DNA from 3 places in the Gordonia sp. NPDC062954 genome. Region 3 is predicted to be linked to each of the others. Evidence: predicted binding sites of a transcription regulator. Region 3 holds the regulator's gene; each other region holds the start of a gene.
The links. Region 3 encodes LexA, which represses DNA repair genes until DNA is damaged. Its sites were predicted from a motif close to CGAACANNTGTTCG; they were not measured.
Positions count from the first base shown of each region.

Region 1 (5,836 bases), on a different contig from region 3:
AGACGGCACGTGTCATGGTTGCCAATTGTCCGCTCGCTTACCGCGATTCCGCCGAATTTGCGCTCGGCGCGTTGCCGGCGGTGGGCAACACATTCGGGGCCGGTGCTACCACGCCGGCGCTCGGCGACGTGTCGGCCTCGCTATCGGCGCGCGATGTCGACGTGCCCCCGGATTCGGTGTCATCCGGTGAACTCGATTGTGACTGTTCGGAATTCAGCTGATCTCCGGCCGATTGGCTGCCATTCGACTCGGCCTGTTCGGCGGAGCCGACAGCGGTGCCGGGCAAACCCTGGGAGTCGTCGACCTTCTCGGGGTCGATACTGGCAACCGGGTCCGGCTCGGTCGGCGGATTGATCGATCGCAACACCTTGCCCTGCGCGGGTTCCGGATCGCCGACCACACGCGGTTTGCCCGGGCCGTTCACGATCATCCGGGCCGGGTTGTTCGCGGGAATCAAGCCGAGACGAGAAGCCTTGTCGGACAGTTCCGGCGCCGAATCACTGGATTCATAAGTCCGCTTGAGGGAATCCCGCTTGTCCAGCAGAGCCTGGTTCTGCTGTCGCTCCTCACCGAGGCGGTAGGAGTCGGCGGCCGCCTTCGTCGACAACCAGAGACTGAGCCCGAGCCCGACGACGAGCAAGGCGATGATCGGGACGACGAATGGGACCGATGCGATCCGGTGACGCAGACCCGAGGAGGGGGCGCGGCCGGAGAGTCTGGCAGCGGAGCGCTCGGCCACCCGGGCGGTGCGGGCCTCCCTTTCACGTCGTTTCGCGCGCCGGTCGATGGCTCGTTGCGCCGCAGCCGATCTGGTGGCACGCGAGGTGCGTTCGCCGGTCCGTCGTCGGGCCCGACCCGCACGCGGGGCATCGCCTGCTTCTCCGGCGGCGTCGGCGGTGGGCGTGGCGACGTCGGTGTCGTGCAGCACAGTCATCGGAGATCCTTTTCCTCGACCCGTTCGATCACCCGCACCCGGACCGGAGCCGATCGCGGGTTGCGGTCCTGCTCCGCCTCGTCGGCACGTTCCGCACCGCGGGTGACCAGCCGGAAGTCCGGCGCCGAACCCGGCAGTTCCACCGGGAGGCCTTTCGGCGATGTGGATGTGGTGCGGGACACGAACTCTCGTTTGACGATCTTGTCCTCGAGTGACTGGTAGCTCATCACCGCGACCCGGCCGCCGACGCGGAGCAGCGACAGCGCAGCAGGCAAGGCGCGCTCAAGCGCGTCGAGCTCGTGATTGACCTCGATACGCAGCGCCTGGAAGGTCCGCTTGGCCGGATGCCCGCCGGTCCGCCTGGTGGCTGCCGGAATGGTGTCGTAGAGCAACTGGACCAGCCGCGCACTGGTGTCGAACGGTCGGCGCTCACGTTCACGCACGACGGCCGACGCGATACGCCCGGCAAACCGTTCCTCCCCGTACTGCGACAGGATGCGCGCCAGGTCTCCGTGTGAGTACGTGTTGAGAATCTCCGCAGCGGTGAGCGTCTCGGTTGCGGTCATTCGCATATCCAGGGGCGCGTCGACCGCGTAGGCGAACCCGCGATCGGACTGATCGAGCTGCATCGACGAGACACCCAGATCGAACAACGCGGCGTCGATCCGATCGATGTCGAGGTCGGCGACCACGTCACCGATCTGGTCGAAGCGCGCCTGGCGGAGGACCAATCGGTCCGAGTGGCGCGCAAGCCGGTCCTCGGCGATGGCCAAGGCGGCACGATCACGGTCGATGCCGATCACGCGGACCCGGGGGTGCGCATCCAACAGGAGTTCGGTGTGGCCTCCCGCACCGAGCGTCGCATCGACCACCACCGGATCGATGTCACGCCGCGACCCGGTCAGCGCCGGCATGAGGAGTTCGATCATCCGGTCGGCCATCACCGGGAGGTGTCCGTGATCACCCGATCGGTGCCGCGGCGAGGAACCGCGGGATCGCCCGCCGGGCTCTCCCGGTTCCTCGTGACGTTCGTTCACCGACCCTCTCCTCGGACTGTGCGGTTCGGGAAGCTCTCGACGAGAGAGTCGACCCCTGTGACGTTGGCGTCGGCACCAGCTGTGCCGGCGTGTCCGATGGGGCGGGGTCTCGACCCGATCACGCACCTGGCGTTGGGGAAGTACGCCAGGGTCGCGCCGGGCCGAGGCCTCGACCCACCCGATCCGCTGTTCAAATGTCTGTCTGCTGGTGGACGCCGCTCAGAGCAAGGCATCCAGCGCAGCAGATCCCGCGGCGGAGAAGTCCTCCTCGTGTGCACTCTGGTAATCACGCCAAGCCTGTGCATCCCAGATCTCGAGGTGGTCGAAACCACCGATCACCACGCATTCCTTCGACAGGCCCGCGTATGTCCGGTGTTCGGCCGACAGGGTGATCCGGCCCTGCCCATCGGGGCGCTGCTCATCGGTACTCGCGAAGAAGTACCGCTGAAAGGCCCGCGCTTCGGGGTTGTTCCGCGAAGCCGCCATGGTCTGCTCGGCGATCGCATCGAACTCTTCGGCTCGATACACCGACAGGCTGCGGTCCTGGCCTCGTGTGACCATCACGCCTCCTGCCAACGCGTCGCGGAACTTGGCGGGCAACGTCAGTCGCCCCTTGTCGTCCAACTTGGGCGTGTAGGTGCCGACAAATCGCACGGACATGTCGCCACCTCCTGCCCCACCGGGTTCGACGTCCGGTCCGCCTCACCCAGTGATGCCACAGTACCCCACTTTCCACCACTTTCCACCCCAAACACCCCACGGTTGCCCCACACGATCGTAAAAGACCAGTTCAAACCCGTGATGTTTGGTGGCAGGAAGTTCGAACGCTCGGCGTGTATAGGTCGACAACGCCGTTACTGCTGATACTCACGACATCTCAAGATGCTGGTGAAGCGACTTTCGACGGCCGGTGGGGGAAGGTGGGGAATCGGGTGGGGGAAGGTGGGGAATCGGGTAGGGAATGGTGGCGACGACGACGGAATCCGACGGAGGACTCCATGGGGCCGCGCGGGACGACACGGGTCGCCGGTCGGTTCCGGTCACGCGGGTCGGTTCCGGTCACCACCGACGCCGACGCCGGCAACAAAGGCCGAGCACGACGAAGGCCGCACACCGTTACGGTGTGCGGCCTCTGCGCAAGTGTGACCGATCAGTCGGTCTCGGGAGTGGTCTACTCCTGTTCGAAACGACGGTTGAAGCGGTCCTCCATGCGCTCGGAGAACTTCCGCTTGGCCCCGCCGGCCTTCGGCTGCTTGGCGGCGGACCCACCCGCCGACTGATTGCCCGTGGAGCCGCGGCCGTCACCACCCCACAACGCCATCAGGCCCGCGCCGAACATCACGAGGAAGCCGATCAGGCTGATGATGGGGAACCCACCGACACGGACCTCGACGACGAGACCGCCGACGAGGAGTACCAGGCCGATGACGAAGATCGCCACCGCCTGCAGACGACGCCGACCACTGGACCTTCCGAGACGACGACGCTTGACGCTCGACGCGAACTTCGGGTCTTCGGCATACAGAGCGCTTTCGATCTGTTCGAGCATGCGCTGCTCGTGCTCCGAAAGAGGCACCGACCCTCCTTTATCCCAACTCCACCGACCCCGATCACAGACCCTGGAGGTCCGCGGTCGTCATCGACGCACCAAGAGCCGCTTGTACGGCTTCAATCCTCATGATACGAGCAGAATCATCCGCCGACCACCATTACCCGTGGTTGCGTCGAATCCCACGCCTCAGGCCGTCCGATCCGGACTGGTCTCCCGCTCGGACAACTTGCCCTGTTCGTGCGCGATGAGCAAGTCCTCGACATCATCGAGGAGCGCGAGCACCTGCCGACGAGTGAGCCGGAGGGTCGTCTCACCCACCGTACGGACGAGTCCGGACTCGATGTCGAGGCGGATGCCCGAATGGTGGGCGAAGTACTCGGCGTGGTCCGCGAGCTTGGGCACCACGATGGGCAGGCGGTTCCAGGCGCTGCGCGAATGCCGACGCCGAGTGGGCCGAATCGACGGCTCGTGGATCTCGAGCACGGCCCCCGCGGCTCGCAACGCGGTCAAGTAGTACTGACGGAAACGTTCTGCGGAGTCCTCGACCCCGTCGGCGTTGTCGAAAAGGATCAGCGCGCGATCGAACAGGTCGCGGCTGCGTCGGACCACGATCGGGTCGATGTCCGGCGTCGCATGGCGCGATGTGGGCGAATTCGGCATCTTCACCTCCCCTACTGATCACCGGTGATCGTGCTTGTAGAGACGATCACGGCACTGCCTGCTATCGCTGTCACCCGCACGCTTCTCGTGCCGGTGCCGTGTTCAACTGCTTTGTACAACGCCGGTCCGACAGCAAACGCTTCCCTCGTTCGCACATCGGACCGGCGCCGCAGCGTCGTCGGGGCCGGAGAACAGCTTGCGGAGGCTGGTTCATCGAACACCCGTTCGACATATTCAATATAGCTAGCGGGTGTGACAGCTTCAAGCGGTCGACGACCCGGATACCGAGAGTTCGACGAGAGGACAGATCTTCGTTGACGATCCGCCTCGTTGAGCTGACCGGGCAGGACGCCCACGCCTGGCTCGAGCCCGCATTGACCATCTACGTGACCGCGATGAACTATCCGCGCGGCACCGAGGTCCACCGTGCCGGGCTGTGGCGCGAGCACATCGGTCGCCCTGGGTGGCGTGCGGTGGGGGCGGTGGCGACCGTGCCGTCGGCCCAGCTCGACTCCCCGCTGATGGCCACGCGGCGGCTGGCACGGCCGGTGGCGGTCGCCGACAACGAGATCCTGGTCGGCATCGCCTACGGCTATCGCGGCGCTCGCGACCAATGGTGGAACCAGCAGTTGCGGATCGGGCTGCGGCAGTCCGGGCGCAGCGACACCGACATCGACGCGATCACCGAGGACTACTTCGAGCTCACCGAGTTGCACGTCCACCCCAGCGTCCAGGGGCAGGGGCTGGGTCAATGGCTGCTGGATCGCCTGTTGGCCGGCCGTTCCGAGAGCAAGGTCCTGCTGTCGACACCGGAGATCCCCGCCGAGGACAACCGGGCGTGGGCGCTCTACCGTCGCCTCGGCTTCACCGATGTGTTGCGGCACTTCACCTTCACCGGCGACCCGCGGCCGTTCGCATTCCTAGGTCGCGCGCTGCCCCTGCACCCCGACAACCCGACCGACCACCGCCGATCGGCATGGCCACGATGACAGGGCGCGTTGTCGGGGTGCAGGGGCTGCGCGCGGCGCCACGCACCCATCCGGTACGCGACGCCGTGGTCATCGGAGCGGGCCACAACGGGCTGATCGCGGCCGCATATCTGGCCCAGGCGGGCCGTTCGGTCCTGGTTCTCGAACGCGACACGGTCGCCGGTGGAGCGGTGTCGACCGTCGAACGCTTTCCGGGCTACCGCGTCGACCGGGGGTCGTCGGCGCACCTGATGATCCGTCACTCCCCGATCCTCGACGAGCTGGACCTGGCCACCCACGGACTGCGCTACGTGGACTGCGACCCGTGGGCCTTCGCCCCCGGCACCGCCACCACGGCGCCGATCATCTTCCACCGGGACCTCGAGGCCACCTGTGCGTCCATCGCGGCCGCTGTGGGCGTCGCGGACGCCGAGGCCTACCGACAGTTCGTGTCCGTGTGGCGCCCCCGCGCCCGCGCGGTCATGCGGTCGTTCTACGCGCCCGCCGCTCCCGGCCGATTCGCGACGGCGTTCACCGGCCTCACCGGTACCGCCGAGACCGCGCGTTCGGGCCCGATCGCGAGCAGGACCGGCGCTATGCTGTCGCTCACCCAGGAACTGATGGCTTCCGGTGATGCGCTGTTGGACCGGTGGTTCGTCGCCGAACCGCTCAAGGCCGCCCTCGC
Region 1 is NZ_JBITWL010000001.1:186,010-191,845, forward strand. Features, by position in the region: gene ACIGKQ_RS00820 (penicillin-binding protein 2) at 1-16, opposite strand, end outside; gene ACIGKQ_RS00825 (hypothetical protein) at 38-934, opposite strand; gene rsmH (16S rRNA (cytosine(1402)-N(4))-methyltransferase RsmH) at 931-1,878, opposite strand; gene mraZ (division/cell wall cluster transcriptional repressor MraZ) at 2,191-2,631, opposite strand; gene ACIGKQ_RS00840 (DUF3040 domain-containing protein) at 3,143-3,547, opposite strand; gene ACIGKQ_RS00845 (SAV_6107 family HEPN domain-containing protein) at 3,710-4,183, opposite strand; gene ACIGKQ_RS00850 (N-acetyltransferase) at 4,498-5,172, shown strand; gene ACIGKQ_RS00855 (NAD(P)/FAD-dependent oxidoreductase) at 5,169-5,836, shown strand, end outside.
Region 1: a site for LexA is predicted at 4,398-4,411, ahead of ACIGKQ_RS00845 (SAV_6107 family HEPN domain-containing protein). Genes of this name have one in related genera too.

Region 2 (5,836 bases), on a different contig from region 3:
TGAACCGGGTCCGGGCGCCTTCGACGGCCACCGTCACCGGCGGCAACATCTCCCGCCACGGCGCATCGTCGAGGTGCGCGTGGGCCGCGGCGATCTCCTCGGAGCCATCGGCGGCCACGCCCAGCGAGGCGAGCACCGCCACGATCGTATCCGAACTCACGTGATGGTCGAGTTGATCCCAGCCCACATACCGATCGGCGACGCCACAGCGTCGGGCCAGCTCCACCAGGTCCTCGCGCGCCCCATCGTCGGTCGTCACGAGATGAATCGTCTCAGGATTCGGTCGTTCGCGCGCGTCAGCCGAACAGCACGCCCGGGTTCAACCGGCCGTCGGGGTCCCAGGCACCCTTGATCGCACGCATCGTGGCGAGATCGACGTCACTACGCCCCAGGTGCGTCCACGCCACCTTTGCCCGGCCGATACCGTGCTCGGCGCTGATGCTGCCGCCGTTGGCGGCGACGATCCCGAAGACTCGCCCCGTCAGTTCCTCGGCGTTGTGTTCGGGCACATCGAGCAGGTTGACGTGGATGTTGCCGTCCCCGACATGCCCGAACAGGATCGACCGGCACGGGTGCTCGACGAGGTCGGCCACGGCGGCCAGTTCGGCAAGCGCCTCCGGAAGCGCCCGAATCGGCACGGACACATCGAGTTTCACCACCGGCGTGGTGGACGACCGCGAGATCGTCTCGGTGTGCCGCTCACGCGCCGCCCAGAGATCGCGGGCCGGGCCGGGTTCGAGCACGGCGTCGACGACGTCAGCATCGTCGAGAACGTCGATCACCGCGGCCTCCACATCACCGGTGCCCGACACTTCCACCAGGGTGTAGAAGGGCGCGTGCGCGGCCACCGGCCGGCGCACGCCGTGCTGATGCACCAGTTCAATCCCCGCATCGGTCATGATCTCGGCCGCCTCGACGGTCAGTCCTCGCTCGGTCATGGTGTCGATGAGGGCGAACGAATCCTCTACGTGGCGCACCGCGGCCACCGTCACGATCGTCGAGGCAGGCGGGGCCACCAGCCGGAAAAGGACCCGGGTCACGATGGCGAGGGTGCCCTCGCTCCCGGCTAGCAATCCGGGGATGTCGTAGCCGACGTTGTCCTTGACGAGCGATGTCCACCTGCGCAACACCTGACCGTCGGCGCGTACGGCCTCGATGCCGAGTACCTGGCGACGGGTGTTGCCGTGCCGGATCATCCGCACCCCGCCGGCGTTGGTCCCGACCACCCCACCCGCGGTGGCCGACTCTCGCGACGCCAGATCCACCGGGAAGCGTAGGCCGTGCTCTGCGGCGCGGGAGTCGATCTGATCGATCGTCGCACCCGCCTGGACACCGACGCAGCGACCGCGGGTGTCGACCTCATCAATGTCGGTCATACGGGCAGTGCTCATCACCACCAGCAGGCCCCGGGACGCGGGCTCGGTAGGCGGCACCGACCCGCCGACCAGCCCGGTGTTGCCACCCTGCACGCAGATGGCCACGCCGTGGGCGGCACACGCAGAGACCACCGCAGCCACCTCATCGGTGGTACGCGGGCGGATCACCGCGTCCGCCGTCCCGGTCCAACGTCCGGTCCAATCGGTCAGATGGCCGGCCATCGCATCGGTGTCGGTCAACACATGCGCGTCCCCGACGATCGCCACGACATCGGACAGGAACGACGTGGCGTGTGTATCGGTCATGGTCCGATTGTCGGCGATGACCGGTGAGATCTCACGACACCGCGTCTGCGATGGGGGTGTCGCCGTCGTTGAACTCGATGCGCTTACCCACCGTCGCGGGGACGGCGAGTACGGCCGCGGCGACCTGCGCGACGTTGTCACGGCTCACCTCGTCGCCGGCCACCCGGTCCCCGCCGACCGTGATCCGGCCGGTACCGGGTTGGTCGGTGAGCCGGCTGGGTCCGAGAACGGTCCACTGCAGATCGGATGCCGTCAGATGTTCGTCGGCGGCAGCTTTCGCCTCCGCGTAGGGATAGAACGAATTGTCCTCCGGCACACCATGGTCGGGCCCGGCTCCGAAATAGGACACCATTACATAGCGGTTCGCGCCCGCGGTGGCAGCGGCGTCCATCGAGCGGATCGCGGCGTCGCGGTCGACGGCGTAGGTCCGGTTCGGGTCGCCACCGCCCGCGCCGGCGGAGAAGACCACCGCGTCCTGGTCGGTGAGTACCGAAGCAATCCCGGCGACATCGAGATTCTCCACATCGGCAACGACCGGCGTGGCACCGGCGGCCTCCACATCGTCGCGATGGGCCGGGTTGCGGATCAGCGAGGTCACTTCATCGCCCCGGTCGGACAGGATCTTCGCCAAGCGCAGAGCGATCTTGCCGTGACCCCCGATGATCGCGACGCGTGTCATGAACACTCCTCTCGTTGCGGTCCCTACCCCACCAACGTACCGACCGGACGCGACGAAGGGTTGCAGGTTCGACTGGTGGCGGTATTCTCGAACATACGTTCGGGACGGTCAGTCGGGGGTGAGTATGGCCGAGTTTGACGAGTGTGATGCAACCGATGCCGCGCCCACCAAGTCTGCGCCCACCGACTCTGCGCCGCCTGATTCGGTGCCCCATGATTCGGTACCTTCTGGGTCGGTGTCGGCGGGGTCGTTGTCGCAGGTGCCGGGTCTGCTCGCCGAGCTGGATGCGGTGGTGGATCGGTTGCCGCATGACAAGAAGGTGGCCGCCGAGGCCACCCTGGCCGGGTTGGCGTGTGAGCACACGCCCGCCGAGATCGGTGAACTCGGGCATCGGCTACTCGACAACCTCGACCCCGACGCCGAGTTGACCGACGACAGTGACCGTAAACGGCGTCGTAACGTGTGGGTCAACCGGCAAGACGCCCAGCAAATGTCAAAACTGACCGGTCACCTCGACCCGGAAACCCGCGCCCTGATCGAAACGTTGTGGGCGGTATGGGTTACACCCGGCCTCAACAATCCCGACGACCCCGACTCGCCACCCGCGCGCAACGGTTGGTGTCTTTCGCCCGCCCCGACGGGCACGTGTGCTCAGCACCCGACTGCGATCAGCCCGCCGCCCACGCGGAGATGCATCACGCCGTGCGTGACTTCGCCGACGGCGGCAACACCGACATCGTCGACCTCGCCCCCGCCTGTGGCCCCCACACCGGATGGTCGGCAAAAACCCGGGCCAGTTCACCGCCGGGGTCTACACCGACGGCCCCGACGCCGGCCGCGTGTGGTGGCGACGCAACAGCGAACCCGACCCTCGAACAAGCACGCGCCCGCATCCACCCACCACCAGCACAGGCGCCGCCGCAGCGTCTCAACTCATTCGAACTCACCGAGATGATCCCCCAACCCATCTCGGTCATGAAGGCCTGCCTCGCGCACCGCCTGTACACCAGCGCCACTGGCCGCGGGGCGGTCACTGACCGCAGGGTGGTCACACCTTCGATCGACCACGCACGAGGCCGACAATCCACAGCAGCAGGCAGGCCCCGGCGAGACAGGTCACGAAACTGAAGATCAGTCCGCCGCCCTCCACATCGACGCCGAACAGGGCGAGGATGAACCCTCCGAGCAGGCCACCGACGATGCCCACCACGATGTTGAGCAGAATGCCCATCTGAGCGTTGGTCTTCATGATCATGCTGGCGATCCACCCGGCAAGGCCGCCCACGATGATCCATCCGATGATTCCGAGTCCGAGCATCATTCCTCCACCTGGTCGGTACGCGGCGGCAGCTGGACCAGACCGCGTTCGGTCGCACACCCGACTCGACGCTACGCGGTGGACGAAACCTTCGCGGCTGCTTCGATCATCAGTGCCTGTGTCACGCCCCGGAACTGCTCGAAGTGCCCGTGATGGCCGTACTTGGCGCGCAGGTTCACGTACGGCCGGTACTCCGCTGCGGCACCGATCACGTTGGCCTCGTGGAGGTACGCGGGCAGTACGTTCTGTATCGACGGGTCCCGACGGAGCCGTAAGACCGTGTCCTGGTGAAGTGTCGCCGCAGCGCGGAACTTGGTCACCACCACACCCAATTCGGTGATCTCACGGCCGATTTCCCTTCCGAAGTCGGCGACCTGACGCTGAACATGACCGATCGCGTACGTCGACAACACGTCCGGGATCGTCGGAATCACATAGGCATCGGCCAGCGAGAGACCGTTGAGACTGAACGGACCGACATTCGGCGGGCAGTCGATGAGGATGAAGTCGTAATTGTCGGCGATCGCGGCAACCGCGCGACGCAGCACGTCGATCAGCGCGGCGTGGTCGTCGGCGGCCACACGGCGTGCACTCAGTTCCTCCTGCAACTCGATGAAGTCGAGGGAGGCCGGCAACAGGTCCACACCCCGCACCGACTCGACGGGTGACACATCGCGCTGAAGCGTCGTGTCGAGATCGAAACGCCTGGTGTCGTCGAGTGCGTCCGCGAACAGCGTCGCCAGTGTGTGTCCCCGCTTGTTGCATTGCAGCCACTGGTCCTGTCCGATCATCATGGTGGTGAGGTTCGTCTGCGCGTCGAGATCCACCAGCAGAACACGCTGCCCGAACTCGCCGGCCAGGAATTCGGCCACACCGGCAGTCAGCGTCGTCTTGCCGACACCTCCCTTGAGGCTGATGGTCGCGATCGCCGTCGGCATGGCCCACCCCGTGTGCTGGCAGTTTCGGTGGACAGCGTATCCCGGATCGGCGGTACACCGGGCAGCTGCGAGCCCAGGGTCATTCGTGGAACTCGTTTTTCGGGAGTCGTGGGCGCGTTCCGGTCGGGCGCCGACGTCCCGGTATCCGGAGCGTCCAACGCGCCGGTGCGACCGTGAAGTCCATCCATCGCCCATCTCCGAGCCAGAGTGACCAGAGATCCTCATCGGGGAAATCGCCCATCCGCACATAGATCTGCTGATCGGCGGCGCGAGCGGTCAGCCAGCCCTGATCGTCCGGGTCGTCGGCGAAGACCGAGTCGGCTGCCAAGACCTGCTCGAGATCGTCCACTCGGTCGCTGCGTCGGACCATGTCCTCCCCTGTCGGTGTTGAACTGCTGGTGTGTCGACCATCGGCGAATCGGGCGGCTGTCCCGATCAGTCGTCGAATCGGACCGAACTGACGGCGGCGGTAATCGATCGGCGGAACGCAGCACCCTCGCGCGCCGGGGCGGTTCCGGTGGCGTGCAGCAGATATGCGACGTTTCCGCGACGGTAGGCGGCATACCGGATGGCACAGAACCAGGTCTCGTCATCACCGACGTAGGTTCCCGACTGGACCGACGATCCCTCGGTGCGGAAACCCGGCTGAGTACGCGTGGCTTCGCTCTCGTCCCACTCGGGCAATGAACGAGCCTCGACAAACGCGTGATCCATGAGCTCGGACACAGCTACGGCGTGATCGATGACGAAGCGGGTCAACACGATCGCGATGGTGCCGTCGTGGCCATGGCCGGCGAGGTACAACCGCAGATAGCCGGGCGCCAGCACGCTGCTCCAGGTGTCGTCGTCGACGTCTACCAGGATTTCGCCGGGAATGGTGTCGGCGTCGGTGACGCGACTTGCGCTCACCGACATCTGTGCGAGTCGATCCAGAATCGGGATGTCGGTCGACTGCGACTGCCGACGACCCGCGCGATGCCACTCGGCCGAGCTGTAGGCGAATCGAGGGGGTCGCAGGACGGTCGGCTCCACCGGCGGCGTGTCCGCGTCATCACGAGCACGTGCGGAAAGTAACTCGACATGAGCGGGGCAGTCACCTGACCCGAACACGGCGCCGTCCCCGACCGCACCGGGGGCATTGCCGGTGTCAGTGGTCATCGGCCGATCCGCACCTCAGGCATGCACCGTGCGCGCAGCGAACGGTCGCGCCGCATTCGGC
Region 2 is NZ_JBITWL010000005.1:104,105-109,940, forward strand. Features, by position in the region: gene malQ (4-alpha-glucanotransferase) at 1-259, opposite strand, end outside; gene ACIGKQ_RS07265 (FAD-binding oxidoreductase) at 297-1,682, opposite strand; gene ACIGKQ_RS07270 (SDR family oxidoreductase) at 1,714-2,361, opposite strand; gene ACIGKQ_RS07275 (DUF222 domain-containing protein) at 2,486-3,316, shown strand; gene ACIGKQ_RS07280 (GlsB/YeaQ/YmgE family stress response membrane protein) at 3,410-3,679, opposite strand; gene ACIGKQ_RS07285 (ParA family protein) at 3,751-4,617, opposite strand; gene ACIGKQ_RS07290 (hypothetical protein) at 4,697-4,987, opposite strand; gene ACIGKQ_RS07295 (hypothetical protein) at 5,053-5,775, opposite strand.
Region 2: a site for LexA is predicted at 2,450-2,463, ahead of ACIGKQ_RS07275 (DUF222 domain-containing protein). Genes of this name have one in related genera too.

Region 3 (5,836 bases):
CGCGTACACGATGTCCTCGTCTGTTGATTTGATTGGCTTTGGATGTGGGTATATCTGTGTTTACGCCTGTTTATGTTGACAAGTCAAGGTTTTCTTGTAACTTGGATCACAACGGTGACCAGTGGATCGTGGCGGCACACCGTGGCCCAGCCCGTCGGACAAGTGAGGATCTCGGTGGAGCACACACACGTACTGAACGGAACGCCGGTCGTCGGCGGACACGCCTACGGGCCCGCGATCTGGCCGGGTGAGCGTCCGGTGTATGACCCGGCCGTCGCCGCCCCAGTCCTCGAGGACGAACGCGACGTGGAGATCAAGCGGTTCACCGACGCGGCGGCCGCGGTCGCGGGGAGGCTGCGGGAGCGGGCATCACACGCCTCGGGTGCCGCGGCGGAGGTGTTGTCGGCGACGGCGGGTCTCGCCGAGGACCGCGGGTGGACCGGCGCGGCCTCGAAACTCATCACGACAGGGACGCCAGCGCCGGCGGCAGCGGTCGCCGCGACCGACCAGTTCGCGGAGATGTTCACCAAGCTCGGCGGCCTCATGGCCGAGCGCGTCACGGATCTCAACGATGTCCGGGACCGCGTGGTCGCCGAACTACTGGGAGTCCCCGAACCCGGGGTTCCGGAACCCGCCGAACCGTCTGTGCTGTTGGCCGACGATCTTGCTCCGGCCGACACGGCGGGACTGGACCCGACAAAGGTCACCGCGCTGGTCACACGGCTGGGCGGCCCGACCAGTCACACCGCGATCATCGCGCGACAACTCGGGATTCCGTGTGTGGTGGCGGTATCCGGCCTCGGTGAGGTGGCCGCCGGGACGACGGTGCTGGTCGACGGTACCGCGGGCACCCTGGAGGTCGAGCCGGATCCCGACGACGCCGCCGCGCGCGTGGCCGAGAGCCGGCGGATGGCGGAATTGGTGGCGGCCTGGGCCGGACCGGGAGTGACCGCCGACGGGCGACCGATCGCGGTCCTCGCCAATGTCGCCGATGGCACGTCGGCCCGGTCGGCGACCTCCCACCCGGTAGAGGGTGTCGGCCTGTTCCGTACGGAGTTGGCGTTTCTCGACCGCGCGGACGAGCCCTCGGTGGAGGAGCAGACGCGGCTCTATCGCGAGGTGCTCGACGCCTTCGAGGGGCGCAAGGTGGTGATCCGGACCCTCGATGCGGGCTCCGACAAGCCGCTGAAGTTCGTCACGCAGATCGAGGAGACCAATCCGGCACTCGGCGTGCGTGGCAACCGGATCGTCGATGCTCATCCGGGCATCCGGGCGGCCCAGCTCGACGCGATCGCGGCAGCCGCCGACGGACATCAACCGACGCCGTGGGTGATGGCGCCGATGATCGCCTCGGCGACCGAGGCCGCGGAGTTCGCCGGGGAGGTACGCCGACGCGGACTGATCGCCGGTGTGATGATCGAGGTGCCGGCGGCAGCGATCCTCGCCGAATCGATCCTGGCGGAGGTCGACTTCGTGTCGATCGGAACCAACGACCTGACCCAGTACACGATGGCCGCCGACCGGATGTCGGCGGAGCTCGCCGCTCTCACCGATCCCTGGCAGCCCGCGGTGCTCACCCTTATCGCCGGCGTGGCGCGTGCCGGTCAGGCCGCCGACAAACCCGTCGGGGTCTGCGGCGAGGCGGCAGCCGATCCGTTGCTCGCGTGTGTGCTGGTCGGACTCGGGGTCACGTCCCTGTCGACTGCGCCCGCGGCCTCGGCCGCGGTCGGCGCCAGGCTTGCGGAGGTGACCGTCGAGCAATGTCGTGCGGCCGCCGAGGCTGCCCTGGCGACGGCCGAACCCGCCGCGGCGCGTGCTGCTGCGACTGCGGTGCTGGCCGGCGCAGTGGTCGGCTGAGCGGCCGGCCCGCTCGGGTTCAGACCCGGCGCATCACGGTGACGACCTTGCCGAGAATGGCGGCGTCATCGCCCGAGATCGGGTCGAACAGATCGTTGTGCGGCATCAGCCAGACGTGGCCGTCCTTGCGCTTGAAGGTCTTGACCGTGGCCTCGCCGTCGATCATCGCTGCCACGATGTCGCCGTTGTCGGCGACACTCTGCTGGCGTACGACCACCCAGTCGCCGTCGCATATCGCCGCGTCGATCATCGACTCGCCGACCACGCGGAGCAGGAACAGTGAGCCCTCACCGACGAGTTCGCGGGGCAGCGGGAACACGTCCTCGACGGCTTCCTCGGCGAGAATGGGTCCACCCGCGGCGATCCGGCCGAGGACCGGTACGAACGTCGGGGTGGGCAACTGCGCGCCATCGCCCGATGCGGCCGTACCGCCCGGTGGGATGTGCTGGTCGCCGTCTTGGATGTTGACCGCGCGTGGGCGGTTGTGGTCGCGCTTGAGTAGACCTTTGCGTTCCAGGGTCCGCAGCTGGTGGGCCACCGACGACGTCGAGGTGAGGCCGACGGCATCGCCGATCTCCCGGATGCTCGGCGGATATCCGCGCTCGCGGACCGAGGCGCGGATGTACTCGAGGACGCCTCGCTGACGAGGGGTCAGGCTAGCCTCGACGACTTCCGGATCGGCGACCGCGCTATCCGATGCCTCCGTATCGGCTCCGGTCGGCGCCTGCGCCTCGGGTTTCGGCTTGCTGCTGATCCCGCGGGACGCGCCGCGCCGCCCGCCGGCTTTGTCGCTCATCGGTCGAGTCCTTCCTGTCGCCGAAACCGGCAGTGGCCGATTACGGGTTGCCGGTCTGGATCGAAAAACTGCTGGTCTGTTCGGGGAGACTGCTCGGCTGGTTCGGAGCTGCTGTTCAGGGCCCATCCACGCACGTCACCATGTCGCCGACAGTAGCCGAACATTTTGACATGTTCAAACATGTGTTCGACGTGTGTCGAGACATTGTCGGACCCACGTGCTACAAATCGAACATGCGTTCTCTCGAACACATGAGCGACGTGCGTTCGAGAGGCGCCCGAGGTTCGATCCGACTCGTTCCCAGGAGGACACGATGAGCACAGCGACCCTTCATCGGCAGACGCAGTACGCACCGGCTGCGTCCCCGATGCACCCGGCATCCGGGCGCCCTGCAGACGTCCCGACGCGCGACAGAGTCCCGGCCGGGCATGTCTCCCGACCGCGGCGGCGGGGGCGATATGACTCCACTGGGCCCACGAGGCGTCGACCGGGCGGGTCCGGTGCCCCCGCGGCACGGGTGTCGGGGACGAGTTGTGCGTCGCCGGGAGTCGACCGTAGGTTCGTGCGTCGACGCGCGACGGTCGCAGCCGTGGTGCTCGGTGGGGCGCTCGCGGTGCTGGTGTGGGCGGTCGCCATCGTCGGCTCCAACTATGCCGCGTCGGTGCAACCGAGCCCTACCGGGACCGAGGTGGTCCACGTGCGGCAGGGTGATTCGTTGAGCTCCATCGCCGATCGCATCGCGCCGGATGTGCCACGCCAGGCCGTCATCGAGCAGATCGTCGAACGCAACAAACTCGCCGGCTCCGGCCTGCGGGTGGGGCAGGCTTTGATCGCACCCGCATACAGCTGAGGGCCTGACGGTATCCTCGATGGCACAGGGTCCGGCCGGGAACCGGCACGGCGTGACGGGTGACCGGTACGCCGGTGTGTCCAGAGACGTGCGTGAGGACGACATGCGCTGCCCGTTTTGCAAGAACGAAGACACCAAGGTCATCGACTCGCGTGTCGCCGACGAGGGGCAGGCGATCCGACGGCGCCGTTCGTGTGCGGAGTGCGGTCGCCGATTCTCCACCGTCGAGAGTGCCGTGCTGTCGGTCGCCAAACGCAACGGGGTCACCGAGCCGTTCAGTCGGGAGAAGGTGATGCGCGGGGTTCGTCGGGCCTGCCAGGGCCGAGACGTCGCCGAGGACGCGCTCGCCAAGTTGGCCCAGCAGGTCGAGGATGCGGTCCGCGCATCGGGATCGGCCGAGATTCCCAGCAATGAGGTGGGGTTGGCGATCCTCGGTCCGCTGCGTGATCTCGACGAGGTGGCCTATCTGCGCTTCGCCTCGGTCTACCGGTCATTCGACTCGCTGGAGGACTTTCAGCGAGAGATCGACGACCTGCAGGGCAATCTCACCCACCGCTCCGAGGCCGATTCCGGGGTGGTTGATGAGCGGGTCAGCGTCACCGACGGTCTCAGCTGAACTGATCGAGGGCGCGGATCGCCCGCTTCTCCGAGATCGGCCGTGCGGTGCCCAACCGCTGCGCGAACAGTCCCACCCGCAGTTCCTCGACAAGCCAGTGCGCGTGTTCGTCGAACGCATCCCGGCGCGCCGCAGCGAGGTGCGTTGCACGCTGATTCCAATGCGTCACAACACGATCGATGGATGCCAGGGCGGTACTGTCGCGGCCGGCAGCTGCGGGCAACTCCGTGAGGCGAACGGTCGCGGCCTCGAGGTAGCGCGGCACATGGACAAGGCGGTCGTGCGGGGTCGCGACGACGAATCCGTCGAAGACCAGATTGTCCAACTGCTCGGCGACGTCATCGGCGGCCACCGAGCCGCTGAGCCGGTCCATCTGCGCGCGCAGTGGGGCCACGCGGCGGAGCACGTCAACGCTCAGGGTGAAGTAATCGGGAGCCTGTTGCGCCACCCGGGGGCGCAGATCGTCGCGGAGTCGCCGGAATTCGGTCGCCGATCGCACGGCACGAAGGTTCCGGTCTGCCGCGAGGTCGCGGATGGCGCGTCGGGTGCAGTCGCCCACGAGATGTTCGACATCGCGGTAGGGGCTCTGACTCATCGCCAACCGACCGGCGGCATCAAGGGTCGCGGTGATCTTGCGGGTCAGCGGTGGGATGGTCAGGTCGAGGAGTGCCACCACCGCTGCGCTGTGACGGCGGTCGCGTTCGGCCTCGGTGCTCGGCTCGACTCGGGTCACCCCAACCGTCCGGCCGGCTGCGTCACGAACAGCGTCGAGTCCCACATAATGGGTTATCTGCTGTCCGGCAACAGTTGTCGTCACCGTGGGCGGTAGCTCGCCGATGCCGGTGGCGGTCCAGTCCGTGACGACCTCGACGGGCCGGGCGGCCTCGTGCGACCCGTCGAACTCCTGCTTCAGCCGGTGCAGCGACTTCCCGGTCGTGAGCACGGTGCCGTCACGGTCGACCACGGCAAAATTCATCGTGAGGTGGGGTGGAATCCGCTCGGGTGCGAAGTCGTCGGGAGACACCGTCATGGTCGTGATCGTCGACAGTTCGCGGGCGAGGCCGGCGACGAGGGGCTCGGCGCGCGGTGTCAATCGGGACAACGCGAGATCGGCGAAACGCTGCGCCGGCGCCATCGACTTGCGTAGCGACTTGGGGAGTGACCGGACGAGTTCGGTCGCGAGCTCGCTGCGCAGGCCCGGAACCGACCAGTCGAAGCCTGCCGGCCGCACATGGTCGAGCAGCGGCCGCGGGATCACCACGGTGACACCGTCATCGGGCGCACCCGGTTCGAACCGGTACCGCAGCTCGAGGCGGGTTTCGCCCTGCTGCCAGGCGCCGGGGAAGTCGGTGTCGGCGACAGCGACGTCGGTGGCCACATCCTCCGGGCGGAGATCGAGCAGGTCTGGCTGCGCGCGCCGGGCCTTCTTCCACCAGCTGTCAAAATGTCGGGCCGAGACGACCTCGTCACCGATACGCGCGTCGTAGAAGTCGAACAGTTGCTGTTCGCTGATCACCACATCGCGACGCCGTGCACGGTGTTCCACATCGGCCGCGGCCTCGAGCAGAGCACGGTTGTTGTGGAAGAACGTGTGCTCGGTGCGCCAGTCACCCTCGACGAGGGCGTGACGGATGAACATCTCTCGTGCGGTCGGTGGATCAATGGGCCCGAACTGCACCCGGCGTCGTGCCACCAGCGGGACGCCATAGAGCGTCAC
Region 3 is NZ_JBITWL010000003.1:214,313-220,148, forward strand. Features, by position in the region: gene ACIGKQ_RS05125 (DeoR/GlpR family DNA-binding transcription regulator) at 1-9, opposite strand, end outside; gene ACIGKQ_RS05130 (phosphoenolpyruvate--protein phosphotransferase) at 175-1,857, shown strand; gene lexA (transcriptional repressor LexA) at 1,877-2,653, opposite strand; gene ACIGKQ_RS05140 (LysM peptidoglycan-binding domain-containing protein) at 3,216-3,503, shown strand; gene nrdR (transcriptional regulator NrdR) at 3,607-4,119, shown strand; gene hrpA (ATP-dependent RNA helicase HrpA) at 4,112-5,836, opposite strand, start outside.